DNA from 2 places in the Glaciibacter sp. 2TAF33 genome. Region 2 is predicted to be linked to the other one. Evidence: riboswitches for the same ligand, from Rfam matches in the RefSeq annotation. Region 2 holds a riboswitch; the other holds the start of a gene.
The links. A riboswitch is a leader RNA that binds a small molecule or an ion and turns the genes downstream of it on or off. The one in region 2 is predicted to bind cyclic di-GMP.
Positions count from the first base shown of each region.

Region 1: another riboswitch for cyclic di-GMP. It lies ahead of AB4Y94_RS05095 (putative bifunctional diguanylate cyclase/phosphodiesterase); the one in region 2 lies ahead of AB4Y94_RS02100 (putative bifunctional diguanylate cyclase/phosphodiesterase).

Region 1 is NZ_JBFRFS010000004.1:164,487-174,651, forward strand. Features, by position in the region: gene AB4Y94_RS05065 (alpha/beta fold hydrolase) at 1-765, shown strand, start outside; gene AB4Y94_RS05070 (hypothetical protein) at 803-1,006, opposite strand; gene AB4Y94_RS05075 (DUF1801 domain-containing protein) at 1,199-1,693, opposite strand; gene AB4Y94_RS05080 (DUF6518 family protein) at 1,796-2,035, shown strand; gene AB4Y94_RS05085 (hypothetical protein) at 2,444-3,175, opposite strand; gene AB4Y94_RS05090 (AraC family transcriptional regulator) at 3,676-4,659, shown strand; cyclic di-GMP riboswitch class I at 4,935-5,009, shown strand; gene AB4Y94_RS05095 (putative bifunctional diguanylate cyclase/phosphodiesterase) at 5,028-7,304, shown strand; gene AB4Y94_RS05100 (hypothetical protein) at 8,286-8,672, opposite strand; partial or broken gene AB4Y94_RS05105 (FAD-binding protein) at 8,692-8,847, shown strand; gene AB4Y94_RS05110 (EthD domain-containing protein) at 9,085-9,432, opposite strand; gene AB4Y94_RS05115 (SDR family NAD(P)-dependent oxidoreductase) at 9,536-10,165, opposite strand, start outside.
Region 2 is NZ_JBFRFS010000002.1:98,185-106,917, forward strand. Features, by position in the region: gene AB4Y94_RS02095 (diguanylate cyclase domain-containing protein) at 1-1,233, shown strand, start outside; cyclic di-GMP riboswitch class I at 1,598-1,672, shown strand; gene AB4Y94_RS02100 (putative bifunctional diguanylate cyclase/phosphodiesterase) at 1,691-3,976, shown strand; gene AB4Y94_RS02105 (GDSL-type esterase/lipase family protein) at 4,128-4,778, shown strand; gene AB4Y94_RS02110 (hypothetical protein) at 5,313-5,552, shown strand; gene AB4Y94_RS02115 (hypothetical protein) at 5,795-6,013, shown strand; gene AB4Y94_RS02120 (TetR/AcrR family transcriptional regulator) at 6,269-6,850, opposite strand; gene AB4Y94_RS02125 (DoxX family protein) at 6,888-7,241, shown strand; gene AB4Y94_RS02130 (SDR family oxidoreductase) at 7,295-8,209, shown strand; gene AB4Y94_RS02135 (TetR/AcrR family transcriptional regulator) at 8,209-8,733, shown strand, end outside.

The sequences.
Region 1 (10,165 bases), on a different contig from region 2:
CAGCCCATGGTGTTCAGCCACGGCTGGCCGCTCTCGGCCGACGACTGGGACAACCAAATGCTGTTCTTCCTCGATCAGGGATATCGCGTCATCGCGCACGACCGGCGCGGACACGGCCGGTCGACGCAGACTGGCGACGGACACGACATGGACCATTACGCGGCCGATCTGGCCGCCCTGACCGAGCAGCTCGACCTTCACGACGCCATCCACGTCGGTCACTCCACCGGCGGCGGCGAAGTCGTCCACTACATCGGCCAGTACGGCGAAGACCGGGTCTCTCGCGCCGCGATCATCAGTGCTGTACCACCGCTGATGGTGCAGACGGATGCGAATCCCGGTGGCCTCCCGAAGAGCGTCTTCGACGACCTGATGGCCCAGCTCGCCGCGAACCGATCGGAGTTCTATCGTGCTCTTCCGAGCGGGCCGTTCTATGGATACAACCGGCCCGGTGTGGAAGCGTCGGAGGCGATCATCGAGAACTGGTGGCGACAGGGAATGATGGGCGGCGCGAAGGCCCACTACGACGGGATCGTCGCGTTCTCGCAGACCGACTTCACCGAGGACCTCAAGAAGATCACGGTGCCGGTCCTCGTCATGCACAGCGAGGACGACCAGATCGTCCCCTACGCGGATGCCGGGCCGCTCTCTGCGAAGCTCCTGCAGAACGGCACGCTCAAGACCTACAAGGACTTCCCGCACGGCATGCCGACGACGCAGGCCGACACGATCAACGCCGACCTCCTCGCCTGGATCTCGAGCTGACGCCGACTGCGGCCGAACCCGCACCCGCGACTGCGGATTACTGTGCGCCGCGACTACGCCGGGCGATGGCGATCGCCACCAACACGAGACCGACCAGTAGGACGATCGGACCGATGGTGGCCCACATGGACGAACCGCTCATCACCGACCCGCGCAGGACGTTGAACCCCTGCAAAGTCCACACGAGACCAGCGCAACTCAGGATCACGCCTGGAACGAGGAAGGGCCAGATACGCTTCACGGGGCAACACTATCTCAGCTGTCGCCGACGCTGGCTGCTTCTCGGTAAGCCGTTCTTCTAGGGCGCCTTAGCCAGTTGAACCCCGCGTCATCGATTTCGTCGTTGGACACCAAGTCGGGCCAACTATAGACGCAGGAGAGATTTGGCGATGCGAAGCATCTGGCCGGATGGAGAGATTTGGCTGCGATGTATTCAGCGCTTCTTGCCGCCGACACCCGGCACGGACGCGACCTGTTCCATCCACGCCGCGATCTGGCGTTGGTCAAGGTCGTCCACCGACTCGAGCTCCACACCCCGTGTCGCCTTGCCCATCCCCACCGGCGTCACCGGCGGTACCGGCTCGAGCGCCGCGCCATTGATAAACATGAGCTTCACATGGCCGGCGAAGCCGCCGCAGCTGAAGCACCACCCGTCGCCGACGCCGTAGTACGCCATGCCCCACTTCACAGAGCGCTGGAGGTCGGGCAGCGTCGTGGCCGCCAGCGCATCGACCGCTTCGGCGACGCCCCGCTGCGGCTGCGGCAGGCTGGCGATGTACGCGAAGACCGGCTTGTCGCCGACCGCGGCTTTCGCGGGGCTGGCGCGGCCAGTCATGGCTTCCGGCGGGGTCCAGGCGGCGGCGGCTTGTGCCGCGGTGCCCGTGGCCGGTTTCTGGACGTCGCTCTTGCCGTTCTCCTGGCTGTCCATGGCGAGATCCTATTCCTCACGCTTCGTGCGTGCGAGCTTGCTACAGCCAGATGCTGCGCCCCAGCAACACCTGGACGCCCTCGTGAGATACGGTGTGGCAGCGTGGCAAGCCCTAACGGTCACCCCGCTGGCGTCATCCTGATCGGTGACGGCCTCTTTGGACCAACGGTCATCGCCGGCTCGACGAGCCCGGTGTACTGGTGGATCATCACCGGGCTGGGCGTGGGCTTCGCCACACTCCACCTGTGGCGAACGCGAGCATCGCCGGGTGTCATCGCCCTGTGCATGGCCAACATCGTGCGCGGCTCCGGGGCATTCTGGGCCGCCTGCTCGGCGCTGTGACGCTGTGACATCTCCGGCTGCCAGACCGCCTCGGCGACCGGTCCGCCGATACCCATTGTGTTCGTCATTCCCCTTCGCGTGGTGCATTCTCGCGCGTCGACGGCGCCCGGGTCGCCTCGAGCCCGGACGGCACATCGCTCTGATGTGTGGTGGTCTTGCCGCGGCGATTTCGGAGGCGGCCGAGCACATGCGTTGACTTGACGTGCTCGACCGGGGCCGCGGTCGGAGGTGCGGGCGGGCGGGCGGGTTGGTTGTTCACGATCACAATCCAGTCGCAGCGCCCGCATGACCGTAAATAGCGGTGCACCGCTAGCCCGACTCCGAAGTGCGGGTTTGGAATGAGGCGGGTCCGAGATCCGCATTTTGGGCAAACTGGCTCCGGCTTCGCGGCGCGGAGTCGCCTCGGGTTCATGCGGCGGCCTGTCCGGTGAGCTGCACGCTGCGCGGGAGTTCACTTCGATGCGGTTTGGAAGGCGGTTGCACTGTTCCCTTGTTCAGCGAGTCGGCGACGTGTGTACCGATGCGGCGGCCCCACTTCGCATAGGTGCGGGATGTGAGAGATGAAACGGTATCCAACGGAATCATTGTCGTGTTTGATTGTGCGCAGATTCGACTGGTCTCGACGTTGAGGGTTCGCGCGTGCCCGCCAGTAACCACGCGCGCGAGGGGTGAGAGCCGTTTGGCCAGGTGCAGGCTGGCGGCGCTCGTCACGAACAGGGATGCATCCGCAGATTCCAAGGCGCGCACCAAACAGACCATGTTGCGCCGCCAACTACGCCGAGCTGTGAGGCAAGAAGCATCCGTGGTGGCGAGCATGAGCACGATTGAGTCGTAGCCGTCGACGTCCATGTCGCCAATGCGTTTGAGGGTCGAGCGAGCCGACGCACCCGGTTGTGCCGCGACAGTCACCACTACGCCGCGCTCGAGGAATTCGAAGAGATGTCTGGCCAAATGCCCAGCCACACCGAGCTGGTGGGTCCGCACGCCGAAACCCGCTGCGGGGCCGTCACCAATTATGAGGATGTGGGCGGGGTCAGTTCCGGCAATCGTGATCTCGGATGGCCCGGTCGGGTAAAGCCAGTCGCGCCGGTCCTGCGTTTCGGCTTTGAACCACGCCCAAAACAGCGGACCCAGGACCATACGCCGACATTGCCGCAACGGTCGCGAGACTGACTGGTACAGCCGACGATTGGGCGCGCGCATAAGTGCTCTACAACTTTCAGAGGATGAGGGAGCGCATCGATGCGCGACGGAAATGTATGCCGTTCGGAACCACGGCTGCGTCCTCGGGATAATTCGGTTGGAGTGCTCCAGGCGCGGTTCAGATCGGGGCAAATCGACTCCTGTGACCCACCCCGTCTAGCGAGGCGATGTGCCATCAAGGCCTGATTTGAAACGAGCGTCCTAGTCCATTGCAGTTAGGTCGCAGCGTTCGGAATGCACGGCGTCCCCCTTACCCGAAAAAAGAGGGACACCGTGCAGCCATGCAACGGGGCCCGACCGGGTCCGGAGCGTGGTCCTTCCAAGCTAACGGTCCGGAAATGCAGACGAAATCCGAAAAGCGCGGTGCACGGGATCCCAATAACGCGGAATGGAGCGGCACAACGCCTACGGAGCCTTCCCTACGCCAGAATCACAGTATGCAGTCGACGTCTCGTGAGGTGTTCAGCCGTCATCCCGTCGTCTCCTGCCGGGACCTCGACGTGGCACGCCGGACGCTGAGCGAGGTGTACCTACCGATGGACTTCCCGTCGGCATCCGCTTCGACCTCCCTCGACATGTCCCTGAATGTAATCAAGGTTGGACGCGTGACGGCGGGGTACCTGCAATTCGGGGACGCCATGCGAATTCAGACCGTGGAAGCTGCGAACTATCATGTCGACATTCCCGTCGCAGGCAAGGCGAGGATGCAAGCCGGCCCGCGTGACCCCGTGCACGGGACCCCGCAAACCGCCGCAATTTTCGCACCCGGCCTTCCCGTCGATCTCGATTGCGACGACGACTTCGCCCAGATCGCACTCATGCTCCCGAAGGCGGGACTACAGTTCGAACTGGAGAGCCTCCTGGGACACAGCCTCAAGAGGCCACTGGAATTCTCAATGGCCCTGGACCTCGCCTCTCCGCCCGGACGCACAGTGTTGCGGGCACTCCGACTAATCGACGCCGCGTCCAACCAAGATGACGGCATGCTCCAGCACCCGCTCGCCGCGCACCGTCTTGAACAAGTGTTGATTCACAGCCTGCTGCTCGCGCAACCTCACAACTACTCGGAAGTACTTCGGGCCACTCCGCCCCACGCGGGCGGACATTCGGTCTCTGAGGCAGTAGACCTGATGCGAGCGCGTCCAGCCCACGCGTGGACTACGGCGGAGCTCGCCGCCGCTTCCTCGACCAGCGTGCGCAGCCTGCAGGAGAACTTCCGCCGTTCAGTTGGCACGTCCCCGATGAGATACCTTCGCGATTTCCGGCTTGAGCAGGTGCACAAGGAACTCGTAGCCACCGAGCCCGGTGCCGCGACAGTGACCGAGGTAGCGGCGCGTTGGGGATTCGTGCATCTCGGCCGCTTCGCGGCCGCATACCGGCAACGGTTCGGCGAACGCCCATCAGACACAATTAGTCGCTGATCACCTTGCTTCGGGAGGCATCGCTCAATCCGAACGCACTCGAAGCGTTCCTCGACCTCACACGCAATCGCAATGAGGACGGAGGCCTCGACCAGCGGTCCGCGACGATCATCGCTGTGTCGGCGGCCCGCTCAATCCACGTCTCACCAGCCGTACCTAGAATTGGGGTAGAGCAAGAACTCCGGACGAGGAGTGCTCATTAGTAGCCTCAAAGAGAGTGGACATTCCCGCACCCTCCCGGAATCATCAGGGCGGTGCATTCGCCCGCACTACCTCAACGTAAATAGCAAACCCGGCGCAAGTCGGGGACGCAAAGCCACGGGACCCTTCGGGTCGGCCGGGCTGCCGAAGCGAGAGAAGTTGCACAAATGCGCGCACAAATGGCGGAACATCCTGCAGTCGATTCCGTCAACCCTGAGCAGGACAGGCTCCGGGCGCTCGAAATCGCGGCGAAACACTTGGCTCTAGGTGGCTCACTGCACGACGTGCTCGATCGTGTCATTGTTGGGGCAGCCGATGCGGTTCCCGCTCTCCGCCACGACTTGGCTATACAACTCCCCAACGGGCTGACGCATTCCCGGTCGCGAGGCGATCGTGAAGTGGCAGCGGAGGCGCTTACCCGCACGGGGCGCCACGCCCATGGCCACGACCGCGACAAGGACTTCGGAGGAAATGTTCTCGCCGCCCCAGTGGCCTCGGGAACACACAGCTACGGGACCCTGATTGCAATCGCCCCCCAAGACGCTCACTTTTCCTCGGACGACCACATCATGCTGGCGGCATATGCGCATCACGCCGCCGCCGGCATAGAAATGACCATCCTGCTGGCCGAATCACGTGAGCAGCGGGAAACGGCCGAGATGCTGTTGGAGGCCGCCCGGTCCCTTTCCGAGCAGTACACGGTTGACGACGTCGCGCAGTCTATGTCAGAGGCAGCGCTCGTGCTGTCGGGGGCTAATCGCTCGGGTGTGGCTCTCTGGGACTCAGGCACCGCACAACTCCGCTTTCATGGTGCCACTGGATGGCGGGGAGCCCTCGCGCAGAAACTCTCCGACTTTGTTCTCACCACACAGGAGAGCCCCGAACTCAGCGACATGCTGATCTGCCCCGCCCCGCTGCTCATCGACGGGCGAGGCTCAGACTGGGCCCAGTCAATGCTCGACCACTTCGAGTTGAAAGCGCTTCTAGCGATACCCATCCTCACAAACGAAGACTTCCGGGGCCTTGTCATCGCACACTGGGACGGCAACCCTCCGCGCTCGCTCGATCACGCGGCTGTCCAACGATTGTCGGGCTTGGCTGGCCTCGCGTCGGTAGCCCTCCACAATGCGCAGCTGATGGAAGAAGCGCGCTGGAAGGCACTGCGCGACCCGCTCACCGGTCTCGCTAACCGGACCCTGTTCGAAGAGGAACTTCAGAGGGCGTTGGGGAAGGCATCCGGAGCTGGTCACTCCGTCGGAGTGCTTCTTTGCGACATCAACCGTTTCAAGCGTTTCAACGAGAGTCTGGGGCACGGGGCCGGCGATGAAGTCCTTCGCCAGGTCGCGACGCGGCTGGGACGTTGCGTTGACGGCGGGGACATCGTGGCCCGTATCAATGGGGACCAATTTGCCGTACTGGCGTTATGCCCCGACGCCGTCGACCGTGCAGCCATGATCATTGCCGAAATACGCCAGTCGTTCGCAGAACCCCTGCGTATCGGCAGTGAGATGTTATTCGCGGATGTGGCTATCGGTGTTGCCACAAGCACCGGACCTTCCATCGAGGAGGCCGGAGCTTTCGGGAAACCGGCCCAAAGAATGATGGAGTTGGCAGACCTTGACCTGCACCGGTCGAAGGCAACCATCACCGGCCACATTAACCCGGACCAAGCGGACACTGAACGGCTCCGGTTGGAGACTGACCTTCGCGGAGCCGCCGGCCGCGGTGAATTGCGAGTCCATTACCAACCCCAAATTGACCTGGCCAACGGCAGCATAGTTGGCGTTGAGGCCTTGGTGCGGTGGGAGCATCCGGAGCTCGGAATGATCTCCCCCGCTTCCTTCATCCCCATCGCTGAAGAGAGCGGGCTCATCCGGGAAGTCGGAACGCACGTTCTTCAGGAGGCCACGCGCACGGGCGCGAGTTGGCACAAGGCCGGCCTTCCTGTCGAAATGGCCGTCAATGTCTCGGTGGCCCAGCTCAGTGCCCCCGACTTTCTTTCGCAGGTCAAAGAAGCATTGCACCAGACGGGCTTCCCGGCCGCATCTCTGACCATCGAAATTACCGAGAGCCAGGTTGTCACCGACCACGCCGTTCTCCGCACCGTGCTACGAGAGTTGCGTGAGCTTGGCGCCGGGCTTTCGATCGACGACTTCGGAACAGGCTTCTCTTCGCTTACCCAGTTGCAACGGATGCCAGTGACCGAGGTAAAGATCGACAGAGCTTTCACGACTGAGCAGACCAGCAGTGCTGTATCCCCGTTCCTCGCGGGCATAGTGGGACTCGGCCACGGCCTCTCACTTCGCGTGATCGCGGAAGGCGTCGAGACGGAGGCGCAGTTGGCGGCTGTCCGCGCTGCGGGGTGCGACCGGGCGCAGGGTTATCTTCTCGGACGCCCCGGCGACGCAGCCACCATCCTGCGTCACTTGAAGCAAACGGCATGAGCAGCATCGGGTGATGAACCAGTCCTCACACATCGGTGCGCGCCGCTGAGCGCATACTCTGCCCTGGAGGTTGAAAGCTCTCATGGGCCGGCTCACACGTCTGCTACATCAGCCAGTATCGCAACGGTTCCGTCTGGCTCGACGCGCGGTATTGGGATCACTCATCTCCACGCGACGAGCGGGGCCGAGTGATTGTCGGGACGTGGCTCGGCGATAGCAGGGAGGGTCGGACGGACGGCTCGGCGTATAAAGCCGTGCAGGTCAGGTCAAGCAGATTGGAACCGAGCCGAGGAGCCCGGATCTAGCGCCTGCGCATCCCGCTAGCTCTCTCGCCTGCGTTTCCAGATCCCTCGACCGCTCGCGCTGGGCTTGCTCACTTCGTTGTCCTCAGCGGTCGGGGAAAGTGCAGTCGGTTGCTCTCTGACGATGACAATCCAGTCACAACGAGAGCAGGCGCGGAGATAGCGGTGGACCGCCAGGCCGGAGCCAAAGTACGGGTTTGGGATAAGCCGAGTTCGGCAGTCGCACTTCGGGCACTTGGGTTCAGGCTTCCTCGTCCCAGCTACGATCTTTCTCAAGTTGGTCTCCCGTTCTACGCGCGGCACGTCACGGCGGATGCTTCGGTTCTACACGTAACCCGACGCGTATCAGGGACGACGCATCGCTCGGAGTCTCGTCGGTCTCCCTAGGAGGCAGACGAGGCACCGCGCCGAAGCAACACACTCAATGAGCGGGGCTCAGGAAAATCATAGGCGATCTATAGACTGCCGGTATACCCTCCCTCGGGTGACGGTTGGGCGGCCCGGGCCGCTTGACAGCGTGTAGGTGCCGTTTGACTTAGGAGAGGGCCTACGACAGGGATCCTGTTGCCCGAAATGGTGCTGCCCATCTTGATCCGACACCTTTGTCGGCTGATGGCATGGCGCTACTGCATCTTTACACGATATAAAGGAGGAAGCCCGGTGGCTCTCGCTATTCGGGTTAGCGATCGCCGCCGGGTCTCACCTGACGTTGAATGCTATTCCTGGGATTCCGTTCACCGCAAGAGGAATCGAGTTCGGGAGCCACTTCGAGCGGGCTGAGAATGACTACGACGGGCACAAGCTCACCCTGATATACAGCAGGGAAAAGTAGGAGTCTGGGGAATTTACGAGCGAGTTGGTACCGCAAACCCTGGTCGCCGACATCGTCGATGACCTCGTCGATCGGAGTGCGATCCACCGCGGGCCATCCTTGCCCGATCCGCTGCGACTCATGGGAGTTCCGGTCGATGCAGCGACAGCCGAGATCGAGCGTTACAACGAATTGGCTGTAGACGGCGAAGATCGGGACCTCGGCAAATCCGCGCGATTCCTGAGCTCTTGCCACCGGACTCTTCTACGTCGCGGAAATGCGGCCTGCCCTTGTCAACGTGACCGCGTACGGCCTGCGGATCGATCGCGATGCCCAAGTGCTCGGGCAGGCTGGTGTGATTCCGGGCCTCTACGCTGCCGGGGAGTGCACCGGTGGCGTTTTCGGCGCCGCCTACGTCGGCAAAGACTAGGACCTCTACCTGCACCTCTTCGGGACGACCTCGCAGCCGATGTGGACAGGCTCGACCAGCACATAGGCGGGAGTGTGCACCTGCTAGTTGCCACTAGTTCCAGTGACTGGCAGATGCACGCTTACCACTGGTCCCGCGTGCCAGTCCCGCTGGTGCCATTAGGGTCGATCCTGTCGACGACGCGGCGGCGTCTCGGTGAAGGTTGGAGCCTAGCGTTTCGTCTGAGGAGAGGCTCAGTCACACAGGGAACGAAGTCTCTTCGCAGATCGCATTGCGGCTGTTCTCCAGGTCGAATAGGTGTGCGCTGCTAGCCATCCGTTCCGGCGTGTTGAACTGAGGCGACGAAAGCGCGGCTTCGAGCGACTCCCGATCATCGAAGTAGATCTCGGCCACGATGTCGAAGTCGGGTCCCACCCCGCCGAAGTTCGGTGAGTTGATGATCGGAAAACTCGCGACGTACCTACGCAACCCGAGTCCTTGCATGAGCCTCGCGCAGAGCGGCGCGTGAACCGTATGCCAGTACTCGACGAACTCCTCCACGGATAGGTTCGGGTTTCGCGAATGCAGCGAAACTGCCTTGATCATTGCCGTATCCAATCTCGTTATCCATGCGCGGTCGGTGGTCTCCCGCGTTAATTGACGTCCCACTCGACGCCAGATGGCAGTTGTTTGTGACCTGTTGTGGGAATCAGCGGCCCGGCGTCAATCCCCCGTCAATGGGGATGATCTGAGCAGTGATGAAGCGGGCACCGTCGCCGACGAGGAAGACCAGCACGGGCGCGAGGTCCGCATCCGGGTCGCCGAACCCGACCGGCAGATCCTCCTTCGTCGGCGGGAAGCGCCGCGAACCGAGCGGGAACATACTCTCCAGTTGATTCGCGGTGGCCTCTTTGCCTTCGCTCGCCGCTTCCTGGGCCGATTCGGTGAACATCAGGGTTCGCGCGATCGCCGGGTTCACGACGTTCGCCGTGATGTTGTGCTTACCCCAGGCGAACGCGAGGGATCGAGTCCAGGAGATCACAGCACCTTTCGACGCCGAGTAATGGACGGCGGACGGGTAGGAGCGAAGAGCAGAACCGGAACCGAAATTGATGATGCGGCCGCCACCGTTCTCCTTCAGATACGGGAAGATCTCCTGGTTGGTCACGAATATCGACCGCACATTGATGTTCATAATCCGGTCGAATTCACCGTCATCGATCGACTCCGGCTCGAGTACCTTGCCCATCACACCGGCCGTGACCACCATCGCGTCGATGCCGCCGAGGACGCCCGCCGCAGACGTAAACGCTTCCTTCACCTCGGTACGCACCGATGC
Region 2 (8,733 bases):
GCTATCGTACTCGTCGTCTTCGGTTCGCTCTGGTTCCGTTCCCTCTATGGCACGGGCGGCCAAGCGGTGGCCCGCGGCCTGCTGTATGCGGTATCGCTGGGTGCCCTGTTGATAGCGTGGCGGTCATTTCACCTGGATCCGTCGAAGCCAGAATTTTCGTCATTTCTCGGTATCGTGCCGATCATGTTTTTCACAGTTCTGATTGCGCGAAAGCACACCCAATCCCTCAGCGTCAGGGAGCAGGGCGTCAATCGGGACCGGGCGCTGGCTGCGACGGGGTCGTTGCTGCTCGATGCGGTCGGAAAGGCCGAGATTCTCAAGGTGGGGTGGGAGGCGCTGACCGAGTTCTGTGTCGCGACGCCGGGGCTGCGGGTTATTCAAGTTGGGCGTGATGGGTCCAACTTGACCGTCGACGGCGCCGCCGGAGACTTCATGTTTCTCCGGGAGACCTTTCCGGCCGAGATACTCGCCGTGGACGGCGGGAACGCCCGCATTTGCGATCCGGTGCCCCTGAACAGGGCTGTGGGAACTCCCCTAATGTGGAAATGTCTGAATCTGAGCGCGGACGAGGAGGATGGCTGGCTGTTGGTGGGCGCGCCGAAGTCAATCCCGGACGAGGCCATCCTCTCCATCCGCACTCTGGTCACCCAGATCGTGTTGGCCTTGAGGAACAGCCAGGCTTATCGTGAGCTCGCGGCGCAGGCCCGTATGGACGCCCTGACCGGGCTGGACAATCGTGCTTCATTTACCAGGCAGTTGTCCGGAATCATCGACGAGTCCGTCCGACCCGATAGCCTGCACCTGATGTTCATCGACCTGGACGACTTCAAGGACATCAACGACGGCCTCGGTCACCGTGTGGGAGACGACCTCCTCATCGAGGTGGCTTCTAGGCTCCGGGACGGGATCCGCTCCGAAGATCTGTGCGCACGGCTGGGCGGGGATGAATTTGCCGTGCTCTTGCGCGAGACGACGGGTCTCCACGCGGTTGCCTTCGCCAAGCGCCTTGTGGTTGAACTCGCGGCGCCCTATGTGCTGGACGGACACCACGTCGGTATCGGAGCCAGCATCGGGATCACCACGTTCACAACCGGAACTGGCCTTAAGGAACTCGTGCACCAGGCAGACATCGCGATGTATGCCGCCAAAGCGCATGGCAAGAATCAAGTCGAAGTCTTTCACTCCGCACTCCTGCATATCGATCGGAGACAAGAATCCGTGGCGCTAATCTGAGCGAAGCCGATCACTCGCTTGAACACGTCCTCCGGTAAGTCCCTGTTCGGTGCGGTCAGTTGCCACCGCCGCAAAGTGAAAGTGAGTCTAGAGTCGTTATTCGCGAAACATGCGCATGCGCCTCATCGATCATCTCGAGCGACGGCAAGTGCTGGAAGCCCGAAAACCGTCGGCTGGCATCGGCTCTAGCAGGCACGGAGCGCCCCGTACTTTCACCCTCGCAGCTTGCGGCTGGCACCCTACACCCCCGAACTGGGGCAGAGAATCGAACCACGGCAATTGATGCCCGGGTAAATTGGAAGTGAGAGTGCACCATTAGCCGCCCTGCATGATTTAACATGAGGGCGCGTAGGCCCGAACCCCTCAATGTAAATAGCAAACCCGCCGCAAGGCAGGGACGCAAAGCCACGGGACCCTTCGGGTTAGCCGGGCTGCCAAGCCGAGAGAAGTTCCACCAATGCGCGCTCACGTCGCGGAACATCCTGCAGAAATTGAGTCCAGCGACCCTGAACCAGACAGGCTTCGGTTCCTCGAATTGGCCGCAAAGGACCTGACTGCTGGCGGCTCACTGCACGACGTCCTGGATCGCATCATTGTCGGCGCAGCCGACGCGGTTCCCGCCCTCTGCCACGACTTGGCCATAGAACTCCCCGACGGGTCGAAGTATTCACGGTGGCGATGTGATTGCGAAGGGCGATGTGATTGTGAAGCGGGAGCGGAGGCTCTCATCCAATTGCGGGGTGACGACCCGGAAAAGGAGTCCGGAGGGAAAGTCCTCGCCGTCCCGGTGGCCTCGGACACACATACTTATGGAACCCTGATAGCACTCGCCCCCGAAGACGCCTACTTCTCTTCGGAGGACCGCACCATGCTGGCGGCATACGGGCACCACGCTGCCGCCGGTATAGAGATGACCAACCTGCTGGCCGAGTTAGGCGAGGAGCAGGAGACCGCCGAGGTGCTGTTGGAGGCCGCGCGGTCCCTTTCCGAGCAGTACACGGTCGACGACGTCGCGCAGTCCATGTCCGAGGCGGCGCTCATGCTGTCGGGGGCTAATCGATCGGGTGTGGCTCTCTGGGACTCGGACACCGCACAACTCCGCTTTCACGGTGCCACTGGATGGCAGGGAGCCCTCGCGCAGAAACTCTCCGACTTTGTTCTCACCACACAGGAGAGCCCCGAACTCCACGACATGCTGATCAACCCCACCCCGCTGCTCATCGACAGGCGAGGCTCAAACTGGGCCACGTCAATGCTCGACCACTTCGAGTTGAAAGCGCTTCTAGCGATACCCATCCTCACAAACGAAGACTTCCGGGGCCTCGTGATCGCGCATTGGGACGGCGACGCTCCGCACTCGCTCGATCACGCGGCTGTCCAACGCCTGTCGGGCTTGGCCGGCCTCGCGTCGGTAGCCCTCCACAATGCGCAACTGATGGAAGACGCGCGCTGGAAGTCGCTACGGGATCCACTCACCGGCCTCGCTAACCGGACCCTGTTCGAGGAGCAACTTCAGGCAGCGCTGGGTAAGGCCGCCGTAACTGGTCACTCCGTCGGAGTGCTTCTTTGCGACATCAACCGTTTCAAGCGGTTCAACGAGAGCCTGGGACACGGCGCCGGCGATGAGGTCCTCCGGCAGGTCGCGACGCGACTCGGACATTGCGTTGACGACGGCGACATCGTGGCCCGTATCAACGGAGACCAATTCGCCGTACTGACAATAGGCGCCGACGCCGTCGACCGCTCCGCCACGATCGCCGCGAAGATACGCCAGACGTTCAGAGAACCCCTGAGCGTCGGCAGCGAGAAGTTATTCGCGGACCTGGCTATCGGCATTGCCACAAGCACCGGACCTTCCATCGAGGAAGCCGGCGCCTTCGGGAAACCCGCCCAAAGGATGATCGAGTTGGCAGACCTTGACCTGCACCGGTCAAAAGCAACCATCACCGGTCACATCCACACAGACCACGCCGACGCTGAATGGCTCCGGCTGGAGACCGACCTTCGCGGAGCCGCCGGCCGCGGCGAATTACGGGTTCATTACCAACCCCAAATCGATCTGGCCAACGGCAGCATCGTTGGGGTCGAGGCCTTGGTGCGGTGGGAGCATCCGGAACTCGGAATGATCTCCCCCGCCTCCTTCATCCCCATCGCTGAAGCGAGCGGGCTCATCCGCGAGGTTGGTTTCCACGTTCTTCAGGAAGCGACCCAAACGGGTGCGAAATGGCACGCAGCCGGATTCCCGATAGAAATGGCCGTCAACGTCTCGGTGGCCCAACTCAGCGCCCCCAGCTTCCTTTCGCAGCTCAAGGAAGCCCTGCACCAAACGGGTTTCCCGGCCGCCTCACTGACCATCGAAATTACCGAGAGCCAGGTTGTCACCGACCACGCCGTTCTCCGCACCGTGCTACGAGAGTTGCGTGAGCTGGGCGCCGGGCTGTCGATCGACGACTTCGGAACAGGCTTTTCCTCGCTTACCCAGTTGCAACGAATGCCAGTGACCGAGATAAAGATCGATAGGGCTTTCACGACAGAGCAGACCGGCAGCGCTGTCTCCCCGTTCGTCGCGGGCATCGTGGGACTCGGCCACGGCCTCTCACTTCGCGTGATCGCAGAAGGCGTCGAAACCGAGGAACAGTTGGCCGCTGTCCGCGCCGCGGGGTGCGACCGGGCCCAGGGCTATCTCCTCGGACGCCCCGGCGACGCAGCCGCCACCCTGCGTCACATTAAGCAGAAGGCGTGACATGCGCGCGCCCACACGTCGGCTAGACCAGTCCGTTTCGCACCGGCTCCGTCAGGCACGACGCACAGTCTTGGCGCCGCTCTTTTGGGCATGGTTCAAGGCCGAGACTCTGGAGCGACAGGGATGGCTCTACCCGACAGGACAACCCGAGGTGAATATCGCCGGAATCGACCCCGCCCGGATCCTGGTTATTGGCGACGGTCCCGCGGCGGGTTTCGGCGTGAGAACCCACCAGCTGGGTATCGCTGGGCATTTGGCCAGACATCTCGGCGGGCTCCTCGCCCGCGGTGTGGTCGTCACGGTCCTGGCGCAGCCGGCCGCGTCGGCGCGTTCGACCCTCAAACGCCTCGATGATATGGACGTCGACGGGTATGACTCCATCGTGCTCATGCTCGCCACAACCGACGCGTTCTGCCTCACATCTCGGCGGAGTTGGCGGCGCAACATGACCGCGCTGGTGCGCACCCTTATAGCTGCGGACGCTCCATCCATGTGCGTGACGAGCGCGGCAAGCCTGCACTTGGCGCGGCCTCTTTCGCCGTTCGCGCGACGGCTCACTGGCAGGCACGCGCGAACGCTCAATGCCGAGACCCGGCGTATCTGCGCCCAGACAAACACCCCGATGATTTCATTGGATGCCGCCTCAGACCTCACATCCCGCACCTACGCCATGTGGGGCCGCCGCATCGGTGCGCATGTCGCAGACTCCCTGCACAAGCGAACTCAACAAGCGTCCTCCAAACCGCCGCGCCGACGCGAGCTCCCGCGCAGGGTGCAGCACATAGAGAGGGCCTCTGTATGAACCCGAGGCATCCCAACGCTGAGAAGCCCGCACCGCTTTGCCCGCTGTGCGGCTCGCGCACGGCGTTGCGCCCAAACCCGCACTTCGGAGTCGGGCTCGCGGTACACCGCTATTTGCGTGTATGCCTGAAATGCGACTGGATCGCCATCGTTCGCGAGCAACCCACCAGGCCGCCGGCGCCTACGAATTCTGCCCCGGTCGAGGTCGAGGGCGTCAAGCCAACGCCTGATCGCCGCGGCTTTCGAAAGCGCCGGCGTAAGACCACCGCAGAATGAGTCAGCGCCGCACCTGCTCAGGGAACGCTCGGACACCGGTCGTCAAACGTGCGATGGAAGAAGCCGCTGTAAAGAGCAAGAACAAACTTGTAGCGGATCAGTTTCGGGAAAGGCAATGGCAGCTCCTCAGCGCTTCGGCCCGGGCAGCGACGCTTGCAGGAGCCTTCGAGCGACACTCTCCTAGAACGGGGGATGTCACAGGAGCGGGCGTTCCCGATACGGTCGATGAATCCCCAACCCGCAAGGAGCGCCTACAACTATGCCTGAGATCGTCGTCACATTAATGCTGTCCGACGGTTCGAAGGCGTTGACGCGAGTCCCGACAAACCGGCACTGTCAACTACCCGCGGTGATCGTCGACCCGCGAGACAACCGCGGCCGGGTGATCAGCGGAACGTGGCTCGGGGACAGCAAAGACGGGCGGCTGGATGGCTCCGAGTATCAACCGGTGCCGGTCAGGTCAAGCGCGTTCGACGCGCGCAGTGGAGCAAGAATCTAGCGCCAACGCATCCCGCTAGCTCGCGCTATTCCCTCTCTACACGCTATAAAGGACGAAGCCCGGTGGCTCTCGTCTATTCGGGTTAGCGAAAGTCACCGGGTCTCGCCCGATGCTGAATGTTATTCCTGCGTTTCCGTGGACCGCAAGAGGAATCTCGCTCCTGCCTCAGATCAGGCGCGCTGAGCGTATAAATGCCCTGCAAAGCCCTACGGTCTGCCCTGGGGGATGCCTATCATCGTTGCATGGCACACCTGCGGCATGCCCACGCAATCTATGACTACGACGCGCACAAGCTCACCTTGATGCATAACGAGGGAAAAGTAGGAGTCTGGGAAGTTTACGAGGGAGCCAGCTACCTCGGCCTCCTGATGGAATCGCATACCGGCAGTGAAGAGGGTGTTGCCACGCGACCGCCTGGACACGAGGATGCCGGTCACGATGATGGGTCAACCGACGATTAGCGCGCAGCCGTCCGCTACCTGGTAGACAACGCCTAGCGCGTCGACAACACGACGACCTTGCAGGACGGGCACCACCAGAACGGATGCTCGACCGAGCCCGCCGCCTCGCATCGGTGCATGCAGTTCGGGCAGGCTGGTGGGTCTATGGCGGGGAGTCGACGCCCGGCGCACCATTCGTCGAAATAGTCAACCGCATAGTCGCCATGTTCGACTCAGCGTGCGGACGGCTCTGCCCTCACCCATCGGCGATGCGAGTCACGTGATAGAGCCATCGCCGCTGCGAGCGGGATCGGGCCGGGTTCCCGGAACCAAGGGAACAAGGGCTGCGAGAAGAGCGAAGATGTCGCCAATTTCCTCCTGTGTTGGCGTGGGCACGGTGACGGATGCTCCGATGGTAATCAGGTATGGAATCATCGCGGCCGTTCGGGCCATGGTGGGGTCGGTGACGACACCTTGCCAAAGTCGAATGAGGGCCTGCAGTCGCGCGGCATCGATCCGTCCCAACGTTGCACGCGCCGCCTCGTCGTGGGAGCCCCACCCTCGGATGGCAGCCTCCAGTCCAGGGTCGACGGGAGCGTACGAGGGAGCCTCCATCAGGGCTCGTTCCGCGGACAAGTGATCAAGTGACGCCACAGCGGTCTCGATGACCGCGACGGCGTCCGACTCGTACCGCTCGAGAAGCGAGCGGTGATAGTCGTCGACACCGCTGAAGTGGTGATGGAACGACCCCTTCGTGAGGCCCAATCGACGGGCAACGCGATCAACGCGTAGCCCCCCAATTCCCTGCTCCCGCAGCACAACCAGACCTTCCTCGATCCAGCGATCCTTAGCTACCATCTAAGAACCGTACCATACCGTATGGTACGGTTCTGTGATGACGTTATTACCGGATCCCTCGTGGCCGATTCTCGTTCTCGCTCTGATCACTTTCGTCGATGGCATTCTTTGCCTCCGCCCGGCCGCGTTCATCGCACAGTGCTTCATGGACGTGCAGTGGCCGCGCAAATATTGGCGACTCATGCCGGTGATCAAATTCGCTGCCGCCGCCGGATTGATCGCTGGCATCTGGATGCCTGTGCTCGGCATCGTTACGACCTCCTGCCTCGTTGCCTACTTCCTTGTCGCGATCGCGGGGCATGTGCGGGCGCATGATTTCGGCCGTAACCTCTTCGTCAATGCAACGGGGATGCTACTGATCTGCGTGGCGACCCTGATCTTCTGCTTCTAGACCGGCTCGGGACAGGTTGATATATAAATGCTCATTCATTTATCATCGATGGCATGAAAACACATGACCTTGCAGGCCGTATCGCTGTGGTGGCTGGAGCGACAAGAGGGGCCGGACGCGCGATCGCCATCGAACTTGGCGCGCGGGGCGCAACGGTTTACGGCACGGGCCGGAGCACGAGAGAGGGCCGATCCGTCATGGACCGGCCGGAGACGATCGAGGGAACCGCCGAGAGAGTCACCGCAGCAGGCGGAACTGGCATCGCAGTCCGGTGTGACCACAGCAAGCCCAATGAGGTCGCAGCCCTCGCGGAGCGCATTCGCTCCGAGTCGGGTCGGGTCGACATCTTGGTCAACGACATCTGGGGCGGCGACCATCTGGTGGACTGGGAGAAGAAGTTTTGGGAGCATCCGCTCGGAGACACCCTCGCCGTGATCCGCAACGGGGTGGAAACCCATGTGATCACCTCCCACTATCTTCTCCCGCTGGTGTTGCAGAGCGATGCCGGACTGGTCGTCGAGGTTGGCGATGGAAAGGGCCAGGTTCCCTACCGCGGCAACATCGGCTATGACATCGTGAAGTCCACCGTTGTGAGGCTGGCCGAGTCCCTCAACGCTGAGCTCTCGGACAGCGGCGCGATGGCGCTTAGTGTGACACCGGGATTCCTTCGATCGGAGGCGATGCTCGAACTCATTGGCGTGACGGAACAGAACTGGCGGGAGGCGAGCGACTTCGGGGGCGGGTTCTTCGTGCACTCAGAGACACCTCACCTGCTGGGACGGGGACTGGCCGCGCTGGCCACCGATCCGGGACGCACCCGATTCGCTGGCACATGCCTCGGCTCCTGGGATCTGATGCACGAGTACGGGGTCGTGGACCTCGACGGGGCTTCGCCGGACTGGGGAACCGTGGATGCCAAGGCCCGCCGTTCGATCGTCGACGATGGTTTCCCGGATGTGGGCGCCTGATGCCGCGGATCAAGATCTTGAGCGACGAGGCAGTGTTGGCTGGCGTCCTCCGGCTCGTGCAGCGCATCGGACCGGAACGCTTCACGCTCGCCACGGCAGGGGCCGAAGTCGGGCTGTCCGCCTCGACTTTGGTGCAGCGATTCGGATCGAAGCGGGCCCTCCTGCTGGCCGCCGACAGATGGGCGATCGAGCGCTGGGTGGGCGGCATGGATGAGCACTCATCAGACGGACCGGCTCTCGATCAGCTGATCGCTGGACTCGTTCATGCCGTGGAAGCCGGGACGTCGCCCGAAGAGATGGCCAATTCGGTATCCCTGCTCCAGATCGCCCTTACCGACAGCGAGTTCCATGAGTCAACCCGGGCCGGCGCTATCCGGCTGCGCGCCAAGATCGTCGAACGTCTGCGTGAGGCCGCGGCAAATGAGGAACTTCGGCCCGGGACCGATCTCAACGAATTGGCCGAGATGGTCGAAGTCACCTATCACGGAGCCATGATCAGCTGGGCCATACATCGTGAGGGCTCA